Regions from separate parts of the Rhodococcus jostii RHA1 genome, predicted to be linked through region 2. Evidence: riboswitches for the same ligand, from Rfam matches in the RefSeq annotation. Region 2 holds a riboswitch; each other region holds the start of a gene.
What was found. Region 2 has a riboswitch for cyclic di-AMP ahead of RHA1_RS24255 (transglycosylase family protein). Riboswitches for the same ligand answer to the same signal wherever they lie in the genome.
Positions count from the first base shown of each region.

Region 1: linked by a shared signal. The riboswitch ahead of RHA1_RS44465 (NlpC/P60 family protein) and the one ahead of RHA1_RS24255 (transglycosylase family protein) in region 2 are both predicted to bind cyclic di-AMP.
Region 3: linked by a shared signal. The riboswitch ahead of RHA1_RS34290 (transglycosylase family protein) and the one ahead of RHA1_RS24255 (transglycosylase family protein) in region 2 are both predicted to bind cyclic di-AMP.

Region 1 is NC_008268.1:1,195,422-1,202,490, reverse strand. It holds gene trpD (anthranilate phosphoribosyltransferase) at 1-430, shown strand, start outside; gene RHA1_RS05440 (Lrp/AsnC family transcriptional regulator) at 440-715, opposite strand; gene RHA1_RS05435 (DEDD exonuclease domain-containing protein) at 712-2,478, opposite strand; cyclic di-AMP (ydaO/yuaA leader) riboswitch at 2,945-3,109, shown strand; gene RHA1_RS44465 (NlpC/P60 family protein) at 3,124-3,669, shown strand; gene RHA1_RS05425 (C40 family peptidase) at 4,049-5,101, shown strand; gene RHA1_RS05420 (hypothetical protein) at 5,151-6,512, shown strand; gene RHA1_RS05415 (glycosyltransferase family 4 protein) at 6,556-7,069, shown strand, end outside.
Region 2 is NC_008268.1:5,239,176-5,246,244, forward strand. It holds gene RHA1_RS24245 (helicase-associated domain-containing protein) at 1-1,396, opposite strand, end outside; gene RHA1_RS24250 (hypothetical protein) at 1,457-1,645, shown strand; gene RHA1_RS24255 (transglycosylase family protein) at 1,712-2,293, opposite strand; cyclic di-AMP (ydaO/yuaA leader) riboswitch at 2,302-2,515, opposite strand; gene RHA1_RS24260 (YccF domain-containing protein) at 2,750-3,127, opposite strand; gene RHA1_RS24265 (hypothetical protein) at 3,158-3,397, opposite strand; gene RHA1_RS24270 (cold-shock protein) at 3,551-3,961, shown strand; gene RHA1_RS24275 (DUF2771 domain-containing protein) at 4,022-4,507, opposite strand; gene RHA1_RS24280 (MFS transporter) at 4,514-6,184, opposite strand; gene RHA1_RS24285 (glutaminyl-peptide cyclotransferase) at 6,256-7,050, opposite strand.
Region 3 is NC_008268.1:7,513,940-7,521,008, reverse strand. It holds gene RHA1_RS34305 (CpsD/CapB family tyrosine-protein kinase) at 1-563, shown strand, start outside; gene RHA1_RS34300 (lipase family protein) at 783-1,874, shown strand; partial or broken gene RHA1_RS34295 (IS630 family transposase) at 2,269-3,350, shown strand; gene RHA1_RS34290 (transglycosylase family protein) at 3,463-4,044, opposite strand; cyclic di-AMP (ydaO/yuaA leader) riboswitch at 4,053-4,266, opposite strand; gene RHA1_RS49635 (hypothetical protein) at 4,703-5,101, opposite strand; partial or broken gene RHA1_RS52215 (hypothetical protein) at 5,586-5,977, shown strand; gene RHA1_RS50735 (hypothetical protein) at 5,989-6,147, opposite strand; gene RHA1_RS34275 (SRPBCC family protein) at 6,402-6,881, shown strand; gene RHA1_RS50730 (hypothetical protein) at 6,914-7,051, shown strand.

The DNA of each region.
Region 1 (7,069 bases), 4.0 Mb from region 2:
CGGTGTGCTCGCGCAGCGCGGCAACTCGGCGCTCGTGGTGCGCGGTGACGACGGCCTGGACGAGTTGACGACGTCGACCACGTCGACCGTGCACATCGTGGCGGACGGGGCGGTGACCACCCGTCAGCTCGACCCCAGGGACATCGGGATCGCGCGGGTGTCGCTCGACGAACTGCGCGGCGGCGATGCCGAGGTGAACGCGGCGGTGGCGCGGCGACTTTTCGCCGGTGAGACCGGACCCGTACGCGACGCGGTCCTCCTCAACGCCGCGGCGGCGATCGCCGCGTTCCGGGGACTCGGCGGCCGCACGCTCGAAGACGCGCTGTCGGACGGACTCTCGACGGCGGCGCAGTCGATCGACAGCGGAGCGGCCGCGACGCTGCTCGCGCGGTGGGCCGAACTCACGTCGGGACTGGCCACCAGCAAATAGCCGGCGGAGCTACTCGCCGATCGAGAAGCCCGCTTCCACGTCGGCGCTGGAGTAGGACTGGAACGCGATGTGCGTCGCCGTCCGGGAGACGCCGTCCACCTTGTTGATTCCCTCGGTGACGACCTCCGCGATCTTCGCGTGGTCCCGGACCCGCACGATCGCGATCAGGTCGACGTCGCCTGCGCAGGAATAGACCTTGTCGACGCCCTCGATGTCGGCGACGGCCTGAGCGGTCTCCGGGATGCGGTGGGCTTCGGCGTGGATCAGGACGATGGCGTTGATCATGATCGCCAGCCTAAGCGGTGGTCGGCGGAACCCGGTGCGGGTGGTCGGCTCTCGGCGTCCCGTGTCGACGCGCTCCCCGCTCGCGCGAGTGCGCACCACTCGGACCAGGATCCGGCGCCCCGTGCGGGCTCGCACCAGCCCGCGGAGGCGCTGACGATGCGGGTGTCCTCCTGGTCGAGCCAGCGCGCCAGCAGTCCGGCCTCCTCGGGGGACGCGCCGCGGAGCGGAGTTGCGTCGGGAACGACGGTTTCGGCGGTGAGGACGAGCGCATCGACCACCGGCATCGGGTGGATTCCGCGCCGCGCGCAGCCCGCGGACGCGAGCCGCCCGGAACGGATCACCGCGAACTCCCAGCCGCCGGTCGCGGCCGGGCGAGCGGCCACGAGCTGATCGAGCGCGGTGAGGGCGGCCAGGCGCTGCATCCTCCGCAACGCGAGCACGACCTCGGCGGTGCGATCACGCAGGCGTGCGGCGTTCTCGAACAACTCGCCTGCGGCCAGCTCCTCCACCTGTGCGCGCATGCGGTGCAGCGGCGCGTCGTCCAGGCCGCGCAGGAACTGCCGGAAGAGTTCCGGTCCGGGACGGTAGGCGTCCTCCGTGGCGCGGTCGTGGACGGACGCCGGGCAGCCTGCGAGCTCGCGGGGTGGGCACTGCGGACCGTGCTCCCTTCCCTTCGGGATGCGGCTCGTGCAGGTGCGGAGAATGCAGTACTCGGCGAGGACGTCGGCGAGGTCGACGGCGGTCGAGCGCGACCGGAACGGACCGAGCGAGTCGGCGGTCGGGGTACGCACCACCGACAACCGGGGGAAGGCCTCCACGGTGAGCGTGATCCACCAGCCGCGTTTCGGGTACTTGGATCTCCGGTTGTACGGAGGCGTGTGCGCTGCCAGCAGCCGGAGCTCGCGCACACCGGCCTCGAGTGCGTGCGCGCACTCGACGTGGTCGATCCGGGTGGTCAGCGCCACCATCTCCTTCATCCGGCCGCGCGTCTCGGAGCCGGTGAAGTAGTTGCGCACCCGCCGGCGCAGATCGGTGGCTGTGCCGACGTACAGGACCTCGTCGGACGGTCCGCGGAAGAGGTAGACGCCGGGGGCATGGGGGAGATGGCCGGCGAGCGAGCGTTTCGCCCGCTGGTGCGAGGAGACGTCGGGAAGGTAGTCGACGAGCTCGGTGAGACTGTGCACTCCCTGATTGCCGACCCTCGCGATGAGGGCGTGCAGGACGTCGACGGTGGCACGGGCGTCGTCGAGTGCGCGGTGGGTCGGAGTGGTCCCGACGTCGAACAGCCGGGCCAGCGACGACAGCTTGACCGACGGCGCTTCGTCGCGGCTGAGGACGCGCCGGGCCAGTTTGACGGTGCAGAGCACGGTGAACTTGGGCCAGGGGGTGTCGGTCGCGGACGCGGCGGCCTTGAGGAAGCCTGTGTCGAACGGGGCGTTGTGCGCGACGAGCACCGCCCCGCGTGCGAACTCGAGGAACGCCGGCAGCACTCGCTCGATCCGCGGGGCGTCGATCACCATGGCGGTGGTGATGCCGGTGATCTCCACGATGTGCGGGGGAATGGACCGCCCCGGGTCGACGAGGGTGGCCATTTCGGCGATCACCTCGCCACCGCGGATCTTCACGGCGCCGATCTCGGTGATGGCGTCCTCGCCCGGCCGCGCTCCGGTGGTCTCGAGATCGACCACCACGAACGTGGTGTCCCGCAGTGGGGTGTCGAGCTCGTCGAATCTCAGCTGTTCGGGTACACCGGGGACGCTCACGGCTCAGAGCGTATGGACGGGCACCGACAGAACCGCCCGGCGAGCCCGAAGAGCCCGGAGAGACGAGGATCACACTGCCCGCCTCGGGCGACGGTCGCGGGCGGTGCGAGGGTCGGGCGCGCGACCGCGAAGGAGGGGTCCGGACGGGGCGGGGACCGGTGCCGGCAGGTCCGGCGCGTGCGGCGGGTGCGGTCCGCGGCACCCCGCTGAACAGCAGGAACACTGGTCGAGAAGACATCGGGGAGTCGTCAGGCTCCGCGAAAATGCCCACTCCCGCTATCGAAAAGGGATCGGAAACCAACCGCCTGTTATCCAGTCGTTACCGAATGTGGGTATCGCGCGCCCGCGAAGCCCAAATCGGCCCAAACGGACACTTTCCGCGTGTCCCGGTCGACATCGGGGTATTCCATTTCGTAACCTTCCTGAGACCTAGCGGAGTCTCGCAGCCCCAACACCGGGGCAGCATCGCTAGTCACCGCCTAATCGGTCTCTCGCGAGAGTGGCCGTACCGGGAACCCAAGTTTCTACTGGGGTGAATCCCGCCGGGACGTCCTCACGCACCGGTGGGTAGGGCTGATCTTCCCAGCCCGAACCCGTCAGCTAACTCGGTCGGCGGATGAATGGAAGAAACGGAGTACCCCTTTCGTGGCGTCACAAGTTTCCAAGCGGAATGTGCGACGGGCAGTCGTCGCCGGCGCGCTCGCAGTCGGAGCGCTCACCGCTACCGCGGCCCCCGCGGCCGCAGATCCCGTCACCATCCCCGGAGTCGGAACCTTCGAGATCCCGGGTGTCGTCATCCCGCAGATCCCCGGTGTCCCGAACCTGCCTGCGCCCCCGGCGCCGGCCAGCACCGCAGGTGACAAGGCCGTTCAGGCCGCACAGACCAAGCTCGGCTCGCCGTACGTCTACGGCGCCGCCGGCCCCAACTCGTTCGACTGCTCCGGTCTGGTGCAGTGGGCGTTCAAGCAGGCCGGACTGAACCTGCCGCGCACCAGCTACGCGCAGGCGGCGGCAGGCACTCCCGTGTCGCAGTCCGATCTCCGCCCCGGCGACGTGGTCTCCTTCTACGGCGGATCGCACTCGGGCATCTACGCCGGCAACGGCAACGTGATCCACGCCTCCACCGAGGGGCAGCCCGTCAAGCTGGCGCCCATCGCGTCCATGCCTTTCGACGGCGCACGCCGCTACTGATCCACACGCGACGCGAGGCATCCACCGAGTCGAGCGCGGGGATGCACGGGGTAGCTTCGTAGGATCTCGCACGACCACCGAGGGTGGTTCGAATCACGATTCGAACCCACCCTCGATGTCGTTGCGCCCCAGGCAGACAGCGTGTCGTTCACCCGTCGGGTGGTCCCCGCCACCCCGTTCGTGACACAGGTGGACACAAACGTATGCCATTCCGTAACCTATCCGAGACCTTGCGAAGTCTTGTCGCGCCAACCGGGCGGCAACGCGGGTCACCACCTCTTCGGCACTCCACGGTCGCATCGGCCGAGGAAATCCCTGAGCCGCGCATCGGACACCCGACCCGGCTGGTGGAGAGCGACGATCGGAGAACTGCATTTCCGTGGCCTCACACAAGATGAAGCGCTCCCTGGGCAGCGTGCTGACCGCCGGCGTGCTGTCGGTGGCGCTCGTGTCGCTGCCCGCGATCCAGGCGGGTGCAGACCCGGTCACCACCAACCCGACCGACGCGCTGACAAAGCTCGGTGACCTGTCCCGGCAGTCCGAGCAGACGTCGGAGGCACTCCACAACGCGCAGATCGATCTCGAGGCCAAGCAGTCGGCGCAACGCGACGCCGACGCCGAGCTCGCGGCGGACCAGGGTGTGCTCGACGCCGCCAACGCGCGCGTCGCCGTCTTCCAGCCCGTCGTGAACAAGCTCGCCACCGCCAACTACCAGGGCGCACGGACCAATCGCCTCTTCGCCGTAATGGTGAGCGATTCGCCGCAGCAGCTCCTGGACCAGATGTCCGCTCTGGACGCCATCTCCAACGACACCCGCAATCAGGTCGCGCAGTTCCAGTCCGCCACATCGGAAGCCACGAAGGCCGCCGAGGCGTCGAAGAAGTCCGCGGATGCCGCACGCTCCGCGACCGAGCAAGCGAAAGCGGTGAGCGACGATCTACAACGCAAGCAGAGCGACCTGCAGGCGCAGATCGCCGACGTGATCAAGGCATTCGGAGATCTCACCGGCGCCGAACGCGACCAGCTGGCGGGGACGCCGTTCCCGCCCGGCTTCGACCCGAACACGATCCTCGCGCATCTCACCCCTGGCTCGGGCACGAGCGCGCTGCAGGCAGGCATGACCCGTATCGGCGACCCCTACGTGTGGGGCGCCACCGGTCCGGACGAATTCGACTGCTCGGGACTCGTCGTGTGGGCGTACAAGCAGATCGGCAAGACGCTGCCCAGGTCCAGTCAGGCGCAGGCCAGCGGCGGCACCCCGGTGTCCCGCGACGCCCTGCAGCCCGGCGACGTCGTCCTCTTCTACAACGACGCGTCCCACGTCGGCCTCTATGCCGGCAACGGCAACATTCTCCACGCCTCGACGTTCGGTGTTCCGGTGAAGATCGAGTCGATGGCGAAGTTCCCCTTCTACGGGGCGCGCCGCTACTGACGGCGACCGTCCGACAGCGGCGGCCGGGTGTGCTCATACACTCACCGGCGTGCCCGCTTCAGACCCGTCTCCCGCAACGGATCCGACCTCGCGCCGTCAGGCGCGCCCGTGGGAGCTGGCCGCACTGGCCGGACTCGTCCTCGCCGTCGTCGTCGTACTCGCACTGACGGGGTTCTCCCGGACCGAGCGGGACGCCGACGGGGCCGTCGGCACCGCGCAAGCCGACGCCGAGGCGCGTGCGGCAGCCGTCCAGACGCTCCTCGACACGTGGGCGTCGGCCGTGCGGACGAACGACGCGGCCCGGCTGTCCGGTCTGATGGATCAGGCGGCGGCACCGGGATTCCTGGCCGCCGAGACGCGGCGGGCGGGCAACGTTGCCGGGGTGGAATTCTCGGACTGGGGCTACGAGATCGCCGAGGGCGCCGAGACGGCGGTGCCGTCGAGTCTCGTCGACGCGCTCGGGGCCGACGAGGTGTGGGCCCCCGCCGTGCAGCTCCGCTACGCGATCGCGGACGAGAGTCCCACCCGAAAGCCGGTGGCTCTCGTCGTCGCCCGGCGCGGCGAGCGCTGGGCACTGGTCAGCGACAGCGCCACCGTGGACGGCGACCGGCGGACCTGGCGTGGACCGTGGGATTTCGGACCCGTCGTGTCGCGCCGCGTCGACACCGGTGACGGGCGGACGTCGGTGGTGCTCGGACATCCCGAGAACGCCACCATGGTCGACCGGCTGGCGGACGAACTTCCCGCCGCCGTCGTCAACGCCACTCAGCTGTGGGGTTCGAACTGGGCGGGCCGCGCGCTCGTGTGGGTCGCGGGATCGCAGGACGAGTTCACGGCGCTCGTCGGCCCGAATCACGACGGACGCGACATCGCCGCCGTCGCCATCTCGGACGCCGTCGACCCCGATGCCGCCACGGTCACCGGACAGCGGATCGTGTTCAGCCCCGCATCCGCGGACCGGCTGACCGAGGTCACCCGGCGGGCGATCCTGCGGCACGAGCTGATCCACGTGGCGGCGCGCGCCGAGACGGTGGACCGCTCACCGATGTGGGTGCTGGAGGGCTACGCGGAGTACGCGGCATACCGGGGTACCGGCGAAGCCGAACGGCAGATCGCGCCGGCGCTGACCGCGCAGGTGGGCGCCGAGGGTCCGCCGACCGAGTTCCCCGAGGACACCGACTTCTCCGGATACGGCGAACGCGGCTCGGTCGCCTACGAGACGGCGTGGTCGATCAACGCCTTCGTCGCGGAGCAGTACGGCGAATCGAGGCTCACGGAGCTGTACCGGACGCTGGCCGTGGGGGAGGGAGACCCGGAGGCGGTCGACGGACGGCTGTCCGACGTCCTCGGCGTCGACGCCGATCAATTCCGCGGCCGCTGGACCGACTGGGTGGGCGCTCACCTGGGGTGACCCTGCGTCGGCCTACGCACGGTCCACCGCCTACGGTGATCACATGCGCCGAACCCTGTTGGTGACGAACGATTTTCCGCCGCGACCCGGTGGAATTCAGTCGTACCTGCACACCTTCGCCAAGCACCTGCCCGCCGACGACTTCGTCGTCTATGCTCCGCGCTGGCGCGGCGACTCGCACATCAAGTTCGATGCGCGGCAACCGTTTCAGGTCGTCCGGCACCCCACCACCTTGATGGTGCCCACGCCGTTCGTCGCCCGCCGTGCCGCCAAGTTGCTCGCCGAACACGACTGCACGGGCGTCTGGTTCGGCGCAGCGGCCCCGCTCGCGCTGCTGAGTTCGACGCTGCGCCGCGCCGGGGCGGAACGGGTGGTCGCGAGCACCCACGGGCACGAGGTCGGCTGGTCGATGCTCCCCGCCGCCCGCCAGGCTCTCGGACGGATCGGCGACCGGACCGACGTCGTCACGTACGTCAGCCGGTACACGAGGGGACGATTCGCGTCCGCGTTCGGCGCGAGTGCCGCGCTCGAACACCTGCCGCCCGGAGTCGACACCG
Region 2 (7,069 bases):
CGCGTCCGGGTGAGCTGAGCGCTCCGCGGGCGACGAGTCCGAGCGTCGCGGCCTCGTCGAGGGTGCGTTCGACCGCGTGGACCCGCAACCGGGCACCCCAGCGGGGGCGGCGCCACGCCAGCAGTCGGCTGACCTCCGCCGGATCCGCCGAGTGGCCGCTGCCCAGTTCCGCCAGCAGTCCCAGGATCGCCTGCCGGTCGCGCGGCGCGGACGGCGCGCGCACCTCCTCGGACAGCGCGGCGACCGGTTTGTCGTTGGCATCGCGCATGCCGATGAACCACGCCATGCGCGGAAGTTCCAGCCACGCGGCGGCCAGAGCGTGCCACCGCCGGGCGACCGGCGCGGTGAGCCAGTTGTCGACCGCGGTGGTCGGGGCCCAGTAGTTCTCCCCGCTGTCGGACGTCGGCGCCGGATCCGGGGTGCCGCTCGCGATCAGTCCCGCAGCGGAGAGCAGTTCGACGAGCAGGCTCAGCCGGTTCTCGTCGATGCCGGACGTCTTGGCGATCCGGCGCAGTTCGCGGACACCGAGCCCACCTGCCCGCAGGGCGGGCGCCGGGATCTCGCCGAGAGCCTTGACGACGTCCTCGCAGTGGCGAACCAGTTCCAGCGCCTCACCTGCCGCGGCGGCGTTGATGTCGGTCGGCTTGTGCTTGCGGCCCGTGACGGTGGGAGCGGCCAGCGACGTGGGGTCGAAGACGGCCTCCCCGCGCAGGACCTGCCGCACCTGATAGGGCAGTTCGACGGTTTCGTCGTCGATCCACCGCAGCAGCCCGGCGGCGAGGAGTCGCTGCACGGGACGGTCGGGGGGTGTTCCCGGGGCCGCGTCCCGGGTGCGTCCGATCGAACTCGACTTCGACAGGGTCTCCAGGATGTCCCGCTCGACGCTCTGCAGTCCGGCCAGCGCGGCCGTGATGCCGGGTTCGTCCAGCGTCTCGTCGGGTTCGGCGCTGCGTCCGACCCGCCACGGGATGGTGGCCACGACAGCGGGAACGATGCGCAGCGACGTCTTGTCCCCCCAGACGATCCCCACGGACCGCAGGCCGTCCAGCGTGGCGTCGACGGTCTTCTTCGTCGCCCGCGACCCCACTGCGTCCTGCAGCGTGGCCCGCGGCACGGCGACCTCGTCGGCCCGTTCGAGCGCCAGGAGTTCGAGGATGCCGAAGTCCAGCGACGTCAGGTTGTCGGCCGCGCGGGCCACCGATGCCCGCTGTTCGGCGCGGCCGGCGAGGACGACGATCGTGGCAGGCGGTGGAACCGCCAGGTCGGGGCGCTTGCGGAGCAGATCCGTCAGTTCGGCGTCGCTGCGCGCGGCCAGCCAGTCCGCGAGGGTCGCGGCTCCGCGCGGGGAGGCAGCGGTGCCGTTGGTGCTCGCGGTGGCGTCGTCGGTGTCGGTCATCGACTATCAGATTAGAGACCTGGGCTGTACGTCGCCGAATGCTCCTGTCAAAATGGCACCGTGGCTAACAATTCGAAGAAGCAGTACGTGGATCCAGGGTGGCCCGAAACCGCCGATGGAGATAGCGCCGTGACCGAACTGTCGTCGAGCCGTGCGGGCGGATTGTCCCCGTTCGGCGAGGACACCGAGTTCCCGCTGCCGGCGGACTCGCTGCCGTACGCGCATCCGCACACCGTGATCAACCGCTGACCCGACGACACAAGAGGGGCCCTGCACCGGATCGGTGCAGGGCCCTCTTCTGTGAGTCGCGGGGGATTACTGCGGGAGCAGTCCCTTGTTCGCGTCGATGAGCTGCAGGATCTGGGGATCGATCGCGATGCCCTGAGCCTTGACGGCCTCGATCGCGTTGTCGACGGCACCGGCGTACTGCGACGTGCCGTTGGTGCTGGGGACGCCGCCCGTGAGGTCGGGGAGTGCCGGCGCCGCGGGGGCCTCGGGCACGGTTGCGGGGGCGGTGCGCTGGGTGGGTGCGCTGCTCAGGCCGAGGCTCGAGGAGCAGGACGGCCATGCGCCCCAGCCCTGGGAGTCGAGGACCTTCTCGGCGACGACGATCTGCTCTTCACGCGAGGCCTGGTTGGCGGTGGCCGCGTACTGGGTTCCACCGTGTGCGTTCCAGGTGCTCGGGGAGAACTGGAGTCCGCCCTGGAAGCCGTTTCCGGTGTTGATTCCCCAGTTTCCGCCGGACTCGCACTGCGCGAGGCGGTCCCAGTCGGAGTCGGGTGCCGCGTTCGCGGTGCCCGAGAAGGCTGCTCCGGCGACGCCCATGATGGCGCCGGTGACGGCGACCTTGGCGACGGTGCGGCCGGTGTTGGTGGGCTTGCGATGGCGTCCGCTCATAGTGGTCGAGATCCTCTCCACACGCGCCTGCGAGGTCAGCTGTCGGGTTCGGGCTGAGAGGTCGCCCGGCCTCGCCTCTCCTGGCTGGAGAGGGTCTGGCTTCACCCCAAGATCCGAGTGTGCGAAGCACATTCGGGCCGGTGTCCGTCTGAGAACTTGCGTTCCCTGGAGGACTTTGGGTCCCCCGTCCTCGTCCCTGGAATGCTTCGTCGGGACTCCGGTACCCGCGGGACGAGGTTTGGCGCGGCGGGCCGGATGTGACCGATGTTTCCTCGGCCGGTGACGACGGTAACGGGCCGAGGCCGCAGTGTCACCATTTGATAACGCGGAGTGTCTTCGCCTGTTGCGGGGCCTCATTGGGCGCGCAGGGACTCTTCCCAGCTAGTGGCGACGAGACGTGCGTATCGCCGAGCCGTTGCCCTTCCGTTACCGGGCCGTTATGTGAGGAAGCTCACATCACTGGGGAGCGTCGACGATGTCCTTGCCGAGGGGCATGAGCGAGATGGGGATCATCTTGAGATTTGCGACCGCGAGCGGAATCCCGATGATCGTGATCGCCATGGCGATTGCCGTCACGACGTGCCCGATCGCGAGCCACAGACCGGCGATGACGAACCAGATGACGTTGCCGATCAGCGAGGCGACACCGGCCGTCGGCTTGTCGATGACGGTCTTCCCGAACGGCCACAGCGCGTAGACGCCGACCCGGAACGACGCGATGCCGAACGGGATCGTGATGATCAGGATGCAGCACAGGATTCCGGCGACGAAGTACCCCAGCGCCAGCCACAGACCGCCGAAGATCAGCCAGATGATGTTGAGCAGAATTCTCATGATCGTCCCATCGGTCGGTGGTCGGGTGTGTCAGCGCGAGCGTCTGCCCTGTCTGAGCGCCGCGACGATTCCGAGGAGGAAGCCGATCGGGCACGCGAGGGCGATGAGATAGAGAACGAGGCCCGGTTCGGAATCGGAGAGCACCGGGGTCAGGAAGATCGCCACGATCGCGACGAAGCCGATCGCGAAGAGGGCGAGTGCGACGCGCAGGAGTCCGTCGCTCCTCCGGGGTGTGTGAGGAGTGCTCGGAGGAGTCGGTTCGTGGGCCACACCAGCAACGATAGTGCCTGGAAACCCGGATGTCGGAGGGGGTCTCTGCAAGGTAGACTGTGGGCACTGCGCGTCCCGCACCAGAGGTGGGGCGCGCTGTTTTGCATACCAAGTGCAACCAACTGCACTCCAAGTGATGAGCGGGTGAACGCGGTGCCGACCGGCAAGGTGAAGTGGTACGACGTCGAAAAGGGCTTCGGCTTTCTGTCGCAGGAGGAGGGGGAGGACGTCTACGTGCGTTCGTCCGCTCTTCCCGAGGGCGTCGAGGGCCTCAAGGCCGGCCAGCGCGTCGAGTTCGGCATGGCCGCCGGTCGACGCGGCCCCCAGGCTCTGAGCCTGAAGGTGCTCGACCCGGCGCCGTCGCTGCGTCAAAACGCCGCGCGCAAGGAGCCGTCCGCCAAGAAGCACACGCCGGACGAACTCCACGGCATGGTCGAGGACATGATCACGCTGCTCGAGGCGAAGGTCCAGCCCGATCTGCGCAAGGGCAAGTACCCCGACCGCAAGACCGCCCAGCGCATCTCCGAGGTGGTCCGCGCCGTCGCGCGCGAGCTCGACAGCTGATTCGACGGACAACGAAAAGGCCCCTGCGCTCCGGCGCAGGGGCCTTCTTCGTGTGTCGTGCTAGGCGGTCTTGATCGACCAGGCTGCCCGGGCCTTCGTGAGCCCCTGCTCGTCGATGACGGCGGACGGCAGCTGGATCTCGACGCCTGCCAGCTGCAGGTCTTCCGAGGAGGGCACGGTCACGGCGCGGGTCTCACCGGCGCGGTGGGCCTGTTCCTGGACGACGACCTGTCCCGATGCGTCCTGGTAGACGACGAGCATGCGCCACGGCGCGTCGACGATCTCCTGCGGCAGCGACAGCTGCAGCGAGGAGCCGGGGGGCACGTCGAGCTCGGCGAGGTCACCGGTTGTGCAGTCCTCGAGATACAGGTTGCAGTACGCCAGCGGGGGGATCTGCTCGGCCCGGTTGTGGGCGAAGGCCGTGATCTCGGGCAGGCGGGGCGAGGAGTTGCGGACCAGTGCGTACAGGACTCCGACGAAGGCCACCAGGACCACCATCAGCCCCACTGCAATCAGTGCCAGGATCTTCTTGGTTCGCGCCTGCATTCTCACTTACGTCACATTTCCTGTCGATCGGTCGGCCCGGTGGGTCGAGTGGGGCTCGGTCACTTCTTGTTCGGCCAGGTCGGGACGTTTTCCGCCGAGCCCGGGCAGGAGGGTGCTCCCGCGGTAGGTGAGGACGGTCTGGACGAGCCCGATGGTCATGACGGCAGAGACCACGGAGAACCCGATCCAGTATTCGGTGGGCAGGAGGACGCCCAGCGCGCCGCCCACCACCCAGCTCAGCTGGAGGACCGTCTCCGACCTACCGAATCCGGACGCGATCGATTCCTCGGGCAGGTCGTGCTGCAGCGACGCGTCCAGCGACACCTTGGCCAGGGCGCTGGCCGCCGACGCGACGAGGGTGGCCAGGGCGGCGGTCAGCAGATTGTCGGTGATCGCGGCGAGGACGGCGATGATCCACACGGCACCCGTGCAGCGCAGCACGATGAGGGCGGGGCGGCCGAGTTTGATCCGGGCGCCCGCGGCGTTGCCTGCGAAGTTGCCGATACCGGCGGCCGCGCCGACCAGGCCGAGCATGGCGGCCTGCACCAGCGGCTCGTGGTCGGTCTTCGACTTCGCGACGAACGCGATGTACAGCGTGAGGAACCCGGTGAGCACGCGGATGGTGCTGTTTCCCCACAACCCGGTGATGACCGCGCGGCCCAGCGGCTGCCGGCGTCTACCGGATTTCGCGGTGGCCGCGGCTTCGGCCTGCAGCACCCGGGTGCGCCCCAGCGCCTCGGTCGGGTGCTCGTCGCCGTGGTACGTGAGGGTGGCGGGTACCTCGCCCTCGGTGACCTCGACCCACGACGGGATCCGCATGCTGAGGTACGCGCCCAGGGCGGTGATGACCGCCGCCAGCCACAGCGCGCCGACGGACCCGGTGGCCATGGCGAGACCACCCGCGAGGGCGCCTGCGCCGATGGTTCCGCCGAGAAGTCCGAACACGGTGAGCCGGGAGTTGACCCGCACCAGGTCGATCTCCGGTGGCAGCACACGTGGAGTGACCGCACTCTTGAGCACCGAGAACGACTTGCTGAGCACCATCATTCCGAGCGCGGCCGGATACAGCACCCAGCTGTCGAAGTTGAAGACGAGAACGATCGCCAGGATCGTCCGGAGACCGAACGACGTGGCCAGTGCGACGCGACGGCCGTGCTGAAGCCGGTCGAGCATCGGACCGATCAGCGGAGCGATGACGGCGAACGGGGCGATGGTGATCAAGAGGTACAGCGCGACCTTCGTCTTGTCCTCGCCCGTCGCGGCCGAGAAGAACAGGGTGTTCGCCAGGGCGACGGCGATGGCCGCGTCGGTCGCGTTGTTGGCCATCACCGCGTAGGTCAGTGCGGTGAGCCCCGACTTGTCCGCACCGTCCGCCTTGGCTGCGCGATGGAACGTCGCGATGCCCTTGTTGGTGAGTTCCCGGCTGCGCATCGCCGCGACCCGGGTGACGGTGAGCTTGCGCGGCATCGGCGGCGCCTTGGGGGCGTCGGCCCGTTCCTCGTCGGAACGGGGACGCTGCCCGCCGCCGACCGGATGGAGGGGAGGGAGCGGTGTGCGTCGACCTCCCGAGCGGGCGGCGGGCGGGTATTTGTCGTAGCCGGGATGAACGGGGGGCCCGGAATTCTCGTCAGGAGCCCGACCGCCGTCAGGCTCGTAGGGTTCGCGCGGTCCGGTCACTCCCTAATTCTGTCCTAGTCGGGAGACATGCGACCACAGCAACCCCGGCCAATGCTGGTCAGATCGGCCTGTCAGGGAACGAACCGCACCTCGAACATGCGCGGCCAGTACTTTCCGGTGACGAGGAAGTGGTCCGTTCCCGGGATCTGCGCGATGCCGTTGAGGACGTCGACGTCCCGCGGGCCGGGCGGGAGCGCGTCGCGGAGGACCGTGGCGTCGATCTCCGCGGTGACCCGCCCGTCCGAGGGATCGATGCGGACGAAGGTGTCGGTGGTCCAGACGTTCGCGTAGACCGCGCCGTCGTCCGCGCATTCGAGTTCGTTGAGGCGGCCCAGGGGGTTTCCGTCCCGCACCGCCTGCACGGTGCGCCGTGGTTCGAACGTGACCGGGTCGCGGAACGTGAGGGTGGGTGAGCCGTCGCTCGTGACCAGTGCGTCGGGCAATGCGCAGATGCCCCACCCTTCGCCGTCGAACGGGACCCGCCGCTGTTCGGCGAGTGTCGCGCGATCCCGGGCGACGGCGACCCCGTCGCGCCACGTCAGCTGCCAGACCGTGTCGCCGCTCACCGTGATGCCCTCGCCGAACAGGGGCGACGGCAGGTCCGCGCGCGCCCGGACGGTGCCGCTGGCGAGGTCGGTGGCCTGCACCCAGGACTCACCGGGGCGGCCGGTGCCCTCGAGCAACTCGGTGCCGTCGATCTCGAGTCCCTGGGTGAACGCATTCGGGTCGTGGTCGAGGGTGCGGAGGATCTCCACGCGAAGGTCCGCGCCGGACGCGCCCGCCGCCACGGGACTCTGCGGGGAGCACGCGGTGACCAGCCACGCCACCGCGAGCAGGGCTGGGACGAGGTGCCTCCGGCCGGTCATCGGACCAGCATGACAGCCC
Region 3 (7,069 bases), 2.3 Mb from region 2:
AGGTCCGCGAAACCGGGACGAAGGTGGTAGCCGTCGTCAGCGCCGATCCGCAGGATGGACGGACCACAGTGGCGGCCAACCTGGCGTTGGCGCTGTCCGAGGGTGAGCACACGGTCGTGCTCGTCGACGGTGACTTCCAGGCCCCAGCGCTGGCGGCGAAACTCCGCCTCGCGCCCACCCCGGACCTGACCACAGTGCTCCGTGACCCGGAGACGCTCTGGAGCTCCCTGCAGATATGGGTACTCGGAGTCGAGGTACTCGTCACCGATCCGGCAGCGCCAGAACTGCGCACACTATCGGCGTCCGACGGCCTCGACGATGTCGTGACCCAACTCCGCGACGCCCACGACTACATCGTCATCGACACCCCGCCGGTACTCCGGGGAAGCGCCGCGCTGCGCTTCGCCGCACTGAGCGACGGGGTGCTGCTGGTCGGTCGCAGTCGGCGTGGTCATCGAGACCATGTCGACGCCGCCGTTGCCGTCCGCGGGATAACCGCACGGCTGCTGGGCAGCGTCCTGACGGTGCGCACACACCGGAGCCGTCATGCCGGCCGCGCCTAACCCACCCACCCGGTCCCTCCGGCGCACCACCGTCGACGGTCACACCAATGATGGTCGCCGAGGTCACACCTCGAGGAGCGCAACGGTGACAAGGCACAGCAGCCGCCGGGCCCCCGCATCCTCACAATCGCGGCCGCGGTCGCCGCTGCGGTGGTCATAGCTGGGTGCGGAGTCGGGTCCGGACACTCCGACGACGCCGGTCGCACCTCGGAAACCACCGTGCCGATCCCGTCGGACGCCACCGGACCGGGGGCGGTGCTCCGCGCGGTCGAGATGCCCACCATCGACCGGCGAATCGCCAAACTGGCGGCACTGACCGCGCGGGTAACCTACCTCTCGACGAGCGGCGTCGACGGGTCCATTACCGAGGTCACGGGATCGGTGTTCGCTCCCCAAGGACACGCGCCGGACGGCGGATGGCCGGTGATCGCATTGGCGCACGGCACCACCGGGATCCAGCAGGAATGCGCCCCCTCGAAGGACAGCCAACTGCTGGGGTCGTCCTTGCTGGTCGGGGAGTTTCTCCGCCGAGGTTACGTCGTCGCCGTTCCCGACTACCAGGGATTGGGCGCACCTGGCTACCACCCATATCTCGACCCAACCACCGCGGGCTACAACGTCATCGACGCCGTTCGTGCCGCCCGGCAGATGATTCCCGACACATCCGATCGGTGGTTGGGGTTCGGGTACTCCCAGGGCGGCCAGGCCTCCTGGGCCGCAAACGAACTTGCCCGCGAGTACGGGCGGGGATTGAACCTGGTGGGGACCGTCGCGATGTCGCCCCTGGCGAACCTGCGCGCACTGGCCGACGCCGCGGCCACCGGCACCCTGACCAACGATCAGGTGTTGGTCCTGCAATGGGTGCTCGCCACGCTCGAGAAATCACACCCCGGTCTCGACCTCGACGAATATCGCCGCGGTGTGGTGGCTCAGAACTGGGATGTTCAGCTGTCCTGCTCCGGCCCCACCGCCGAGACACGAGCCCAGATCGCAGGCACCGTCACCGCCGACGACCTCAGACCCGCCACACCCGAAGCACTCGGACGGTTACGCGACCTCCTGGAGGCGATGTCATTGCCGAAAAGCGTTGCGACGGCACCATTGCTGATCGGCTACGGTGGCACGGATTCCTTCATGCGGCCAGAATGGACCGCCCGCGCGATCGCCGGAGCATGCGACCGCGGTGACACCGTCGCTGTGATCTTCGATCCTGCCAAGGGGCACGGCGAAATAGATATGGGCCCCGCCATTCCCTGGATCGAGGCACAGTTCGCCGGACAGCCGGCGCCGAACTCCTGTGAACAGCCGTGAGCCGGGGAGAATTTCTCGACATGTGCGGTCCACCGAGCGGTCGAGCCGGATCCGCCCGTCCTTTTCGTGTCGGTCAGTGAGCCAGGCGGTGACCGGAGGAATCAGTGTGGTGCCCGAACGGGTGCCGCCAATGCCGGCCGCCGGTGTCCGAGCTGTCGGCGTCCGCGGCGCCGTCCTGGGAACAGGGATCGGCGACATCCACCATCACACCAGGCGTGTCGACTTGGTCGAGGGCAAGGGAAGAGCATGACGGGTGGCGAGGTGGAAGCCGGCTCTCAATGCGTTTGCAATCACGTTCGAAGGCCGAATCACCCCGAGTAAGAACTAAACCGATGCGCCAGAGCTAGTGGTGTGTCTCGCAAATAATTCTTGATCGATTCGATAGAATCCGTACATGAGGAACCCGGTACCAGCTTTGGAGATTTCCGATGGGCAGCGCGTTGTACTCGAGTCGTTGGCGCGGTCGCAGTCGGGTGCACATCGGGAGGTGGTGCGGGCCAAGGCGTTGTTGATGGCGGCCGAGGGCATGGCTAACACTGCTATCGCGCAGGCGTTGTCGGTATCGCCGGGATCGGTGGCGAACTGGCGGGTGCGGTTCGCCGAGGACGGCATGGCGCGGTTGGGTGAGGTGCGCAAGGGTCGTGGTCGCAAGCCCTCGATCCCGCAGGAGAAGATCGAGGAGATCGTGGACCTGACGCAGAACTACCGCCCGAAAGGCGAGACTCATTGGAGTTGCCGGACGATGGCAGAGTATGTCGGGGTCTCCAAGGACACCGTCCAGCGCGTGTGGTCTGCTCGCGGACTCAAGCCGCACAGGGTCGAGACGTTCAAACTGTCGAATGATCCGCGATTCGAGGACAAGCTCGTCGACGTCGTCGGTCTGTATCTGAACCCGCCCGAGCGGGCGATCGTGTTGTGCGCGGACGAGAAGTCGTCGGTGCAAGCCCTCGACCGGACCCAGGCCTCGCTCCCGATGATCAAGGGCGCGGCGAGACGATGACCCACGACTACAAGCGTCACGGCACCACCACCTTGTTTGCCGCGCTCGACGTCCTTACCGGCAAGGTGATCGGCCAGTGCCTGCCGCGCCACCGTCACCAGGAGTTCTTGAGATTTCTGCGCACCATCGACCGCGAGGTGCCCAAGGACTTGGAGATCCATCTGATCCTGGACAACTACGCCACCCACAAGCACGAGAAGGTCCGGGCTTGGCTCGATAAGCATCCACGGTTCCACCTGCACTTCACTCCCACCTCCTCCTCGTGGCTTAATCTCGTCGAACGTTGGTTCCGAGAGCTGACTGATAAAGCTCTGCGGCGCGGGGTCTTTCACTCCGTACCGCACCTCATCGCCTCCATTGAGGAATACCTCGATGCCCACAATGAAAGCCCCCGACCGTACGAATGGACCGCGACCGCCGAATCCATCCTCGCCAAGGTTGCGCGCGGCCGCGTCGCACTGGAAAAGATCAGCTAAATCAGAGACACACCACTAGATCCACCGAAAACCTGACCCTCACGACCAGGCGACAGAAGAGGGGCCCTGCACCGGATCGGTGCAGGGCCCCTCTTCTGTGAATCGCGGGGGATTACTGCGGGAGCAGTCCCTTGTTCGCGTCGATGAGCTGCAGGATCTGGGGATCGATCGCGATGCCCTGAGCCTTGACGGCCTCGATCGCGTTGTCGACGACACCGGCGTACTGCGAGGTGCCGTTGGTGCTGGGGACGCCGCCCGTGAGGTCGGGGAGTGCCGGCGCCGCGGGGGCCTCGGGCACGGTTGCGGGGGCGGTGCGCTGGGTGGGTGCGCTGCTCAGGCCGAGGCTCGAGGAGCAGGACGGCCATGCGCCCCAGCCCTGGGAGTCGAGGACCTTCTCGGCGACGACGATCTGCTCTTCACGCGAGGCCTGGTTGGCGGTGGCCGCGTACTGGGTTCCACCGTGTGCGTTCCAGGTGCTCGGGGAGAACTGGAGTCCGCCCTGGAAGCCGTTTCCGGTGTTGATTCCCCAGTTTCCGCCGGACTCGCACTGCGCGAGGCGGTCCCAGTCGGAGTCGGGTGCCGCGTTCGCGGTGCCCGAGAAGGCTGCTCCGGCGACGCCCATGATGGCGCCGGTGACGGCGACCTTGGCGACGGTGCGGCCGGTGTTGGTGGGCTTGCGATGGCGTCCGCTCATAGTGGTCGAGATCCTCTCCACACGCGCCTGCGAGGTCAGCTGTCGGGTTCGGGCTGAGAGGTCGCCCGGCCTCGCCTCTCCTGGCTGGAGAGGGTCTGGCTTCACCCCAAGATCCGAGTGTGCGAAGCACATTCGGGCCGGTGTCCGTCTGAGAACTTGCGTTCCCTGGAGGACTTTGGGTCCCCCGTCCTCGTCCCTGGAATGCTTCGTCGGGACTCCGGTACCCGCGGGACGAGGTTTGGCGCGGCGGGCCGGATGTGGCCGATGTTTCCTCGGCCGGTGACGACGGTAACGGGCCGAGGCCGCAGTGTCACCATTTGATAACGCGGAGTGTCTTCGCCTGTTGCGGGGCCTCATTGGGCGCGCAGGGACTCTTCCCAGCTCGGGGCGACAAGACGTCCCCGTCGCCGAGCCGTTTCCCTTCCGTTATCGGACCGTGATGTGACGGAGCTCACATCACCGGTGCGTCGTCGATGTCCTCGCCCGGGCGCATGAGCGAGAGGGGATCATCTCGAGATTCGCGGCTGCGAGTGGGAGTCGCTGGCCGGAGCGCTGTGTCGCGACGAGGCCCTTGCCTCGATGGTTACCGACCTCGACACCAGAAGGGTGCGCCTCGGCCTTCTCCCCGAGGTCGGGCGGACGATGTCGCGTGGGCCTGTTACTCGTCCGGTGCCGGTGACTCGGTCGCCCCCTCGAGGCGCTGACCGGAGTCGAGGGGCGAATCGATGCATTCCGGGCCCGCTGGGGAGGATGACCGTCCATGAAGCCCGGCCGCGTAAACGCAGTAGTCTCCGTCGTCGATGTTGAGGCCGCCGTTGCCTGGTACACGACGTTTTTCGGCCGACCTGCCGACCGTCACCTGCCCGATCTCGCCGAATGGCAGCTCACCGGTAAGTCGGCCCTGCAACTGGCACTGGACCCGTACGGCGCCGGCAGCTCCATAGTGGCGTTCGAGGTAGACGGCATGGACGGTGTCCCCGCCGACCTCGAACACCGCGACATCATCCCGGGAAACGATCATCGACGGGACAGCGACGATCACCGACCCCGCAGGCAACCGGATCAGAATAGCGGCGCGTCACCCGTAGTCATAGTCTACGCAGTGGCGCCGAATCCGCTGCAAGAAAATCTGTTTGAGGCACCGACACGGAACACACCGCCGCTCCGACCAGGAGCACCGATGCCGCGACCACCGCCGGGCGAGCACGACTTCCGTCCCACCCTCGGCGAGGAACTGGCACGGATAGATCTGACCGTCCGCGCGAAGCGCCTCGAGGACCTGCCCACCGACCGAGTCGCTGCCGTAGCGGAGCAGATAGCGCATCGCCGAACGTACCGCCCGCCGGTACTTCGATCACGGCACCGTGCGCACACGACACCCGATGGGTCCGATCGCTGTCTGAGACCTCGAACGGTGGGTACGCGGGGCGTGAGAGGACCCCACTTATGTTGATCAGAGTCGACCCCGCACCAGCCGCGCTCCGCGCACTCCACACCGTGCACGAGCGCGGACAGCGCCCGGACAGGCCGCGCGTGCGGCCATGATTGTTCATCTACACCAGCTAGCGTCGCCGATCGTGACAACCTTGCGCGGCCCGGCGCTAGCCCTTCTGCGGTTCAACTACCATCTGGCCCGCATACCGTTGCAGTGGGCGGAATGGGTCGTGCTGTCCCGGCTCGACGAGCAGGCCTCGACACGTCTGGCGTACGAGCAACTCCTCATCGACTGCGACCGGCTGGCGGCACGGCTACTCGACGACGAGGAGGCGGCCCGGCGAGCCGACGACCTGGATCGGCACGCCCTGCTCGTCCGGACCGTGATCGCCGGGACTCTCACCGGACCCAACGCCGAGGGGTCCTGCTCCTCGACGAACAGCGGGAGCGCTTCCAACACCGGCAGCGCGAACGCAAGTTCCCGAACGCGCCGCTATGAACGAGTTGCGCTCATCGGGCTCCACCCGGCCAGGCGATCTCGGCGGATACCTCCTCGAGGCGACGTGTGGCTCTTTCCAACCGGCCCTCGAGTTCGAGGATTTCCACCACCAGCTCGTCCCGCTCGGCGAGCCAGTCGGCAACCGTGCGCTGATAGGATTTCATCTTCATCAGTTCACGATACGCCCAGGTCAACGGCCGATGCCCACCCCAAGTGCCCCGGTCCATCGCTGACCCTTCTTGGTGCGCTGCGTGAGCTCCAAGGCATGGCAGCAACAACGTCAGTACGTGAAGACCGAAGCCGATCGGGGACGACAACGAGCAACCTTGCCACCTCGTGTGGGCATGCCCTCGACCTCTGCGCGGACCACTGTTGGATGCGGGCCCCTGCGTGTGAGAGGTGATGGGCGGGTAAGCGTCGAGTCATGAGCACAATCACCGAAGCAGTCGACGTCGCTGTCCCGATCCGCGTGGCGTATGACCAATGGACCCACTTCGAGTCGTTTCCTCAGTTCATGGAGGGGGTGACGGAGGTTCGGCAGATCGATTCCACCACCACCCATTGGGTGTTGGACATTGCCGGGCAGAGAAGGGAATTCAACGCCACGATCACCGAGCAGCACCCCGACGAGCGGGTGGCGTGGAGGTCCGACGTCGGCCCCGACCACGCCGGGGTGGTCACCTTTCACCGGCTCGACGACACCCACACCCGGGTCACCGCGCAGATGGATATCGATCCGGACGGAATGGTGGAGAGCGTCGCCGACAAGCTTGGTGTCCTGACCCACCGGGTGAAGTCCGACATGGCGAAGTTCAAGGAGTTCATCGAAGCGCGCGGCACCGAAACCGGCGCCTGGCGCGGGAACGTCGACCGCCCCGACGACACACTTCCCGACCAGTCCTGACCGCGCGCACCGCCGTCCAGGATTATCGGTGGATGCCGTGCCGCGAAGATGTGGTGGTGGGAAACGACCATCCGCTGGACGCGCATACTGCGTCCGGTTCGGGGTACCCCACCCGAACGCTGCCCGCGGCTCGACGGCTGTCCGCAGGCGGCGAGACCCTCGACCGCTGACCCCATCGGCCGAGGGCC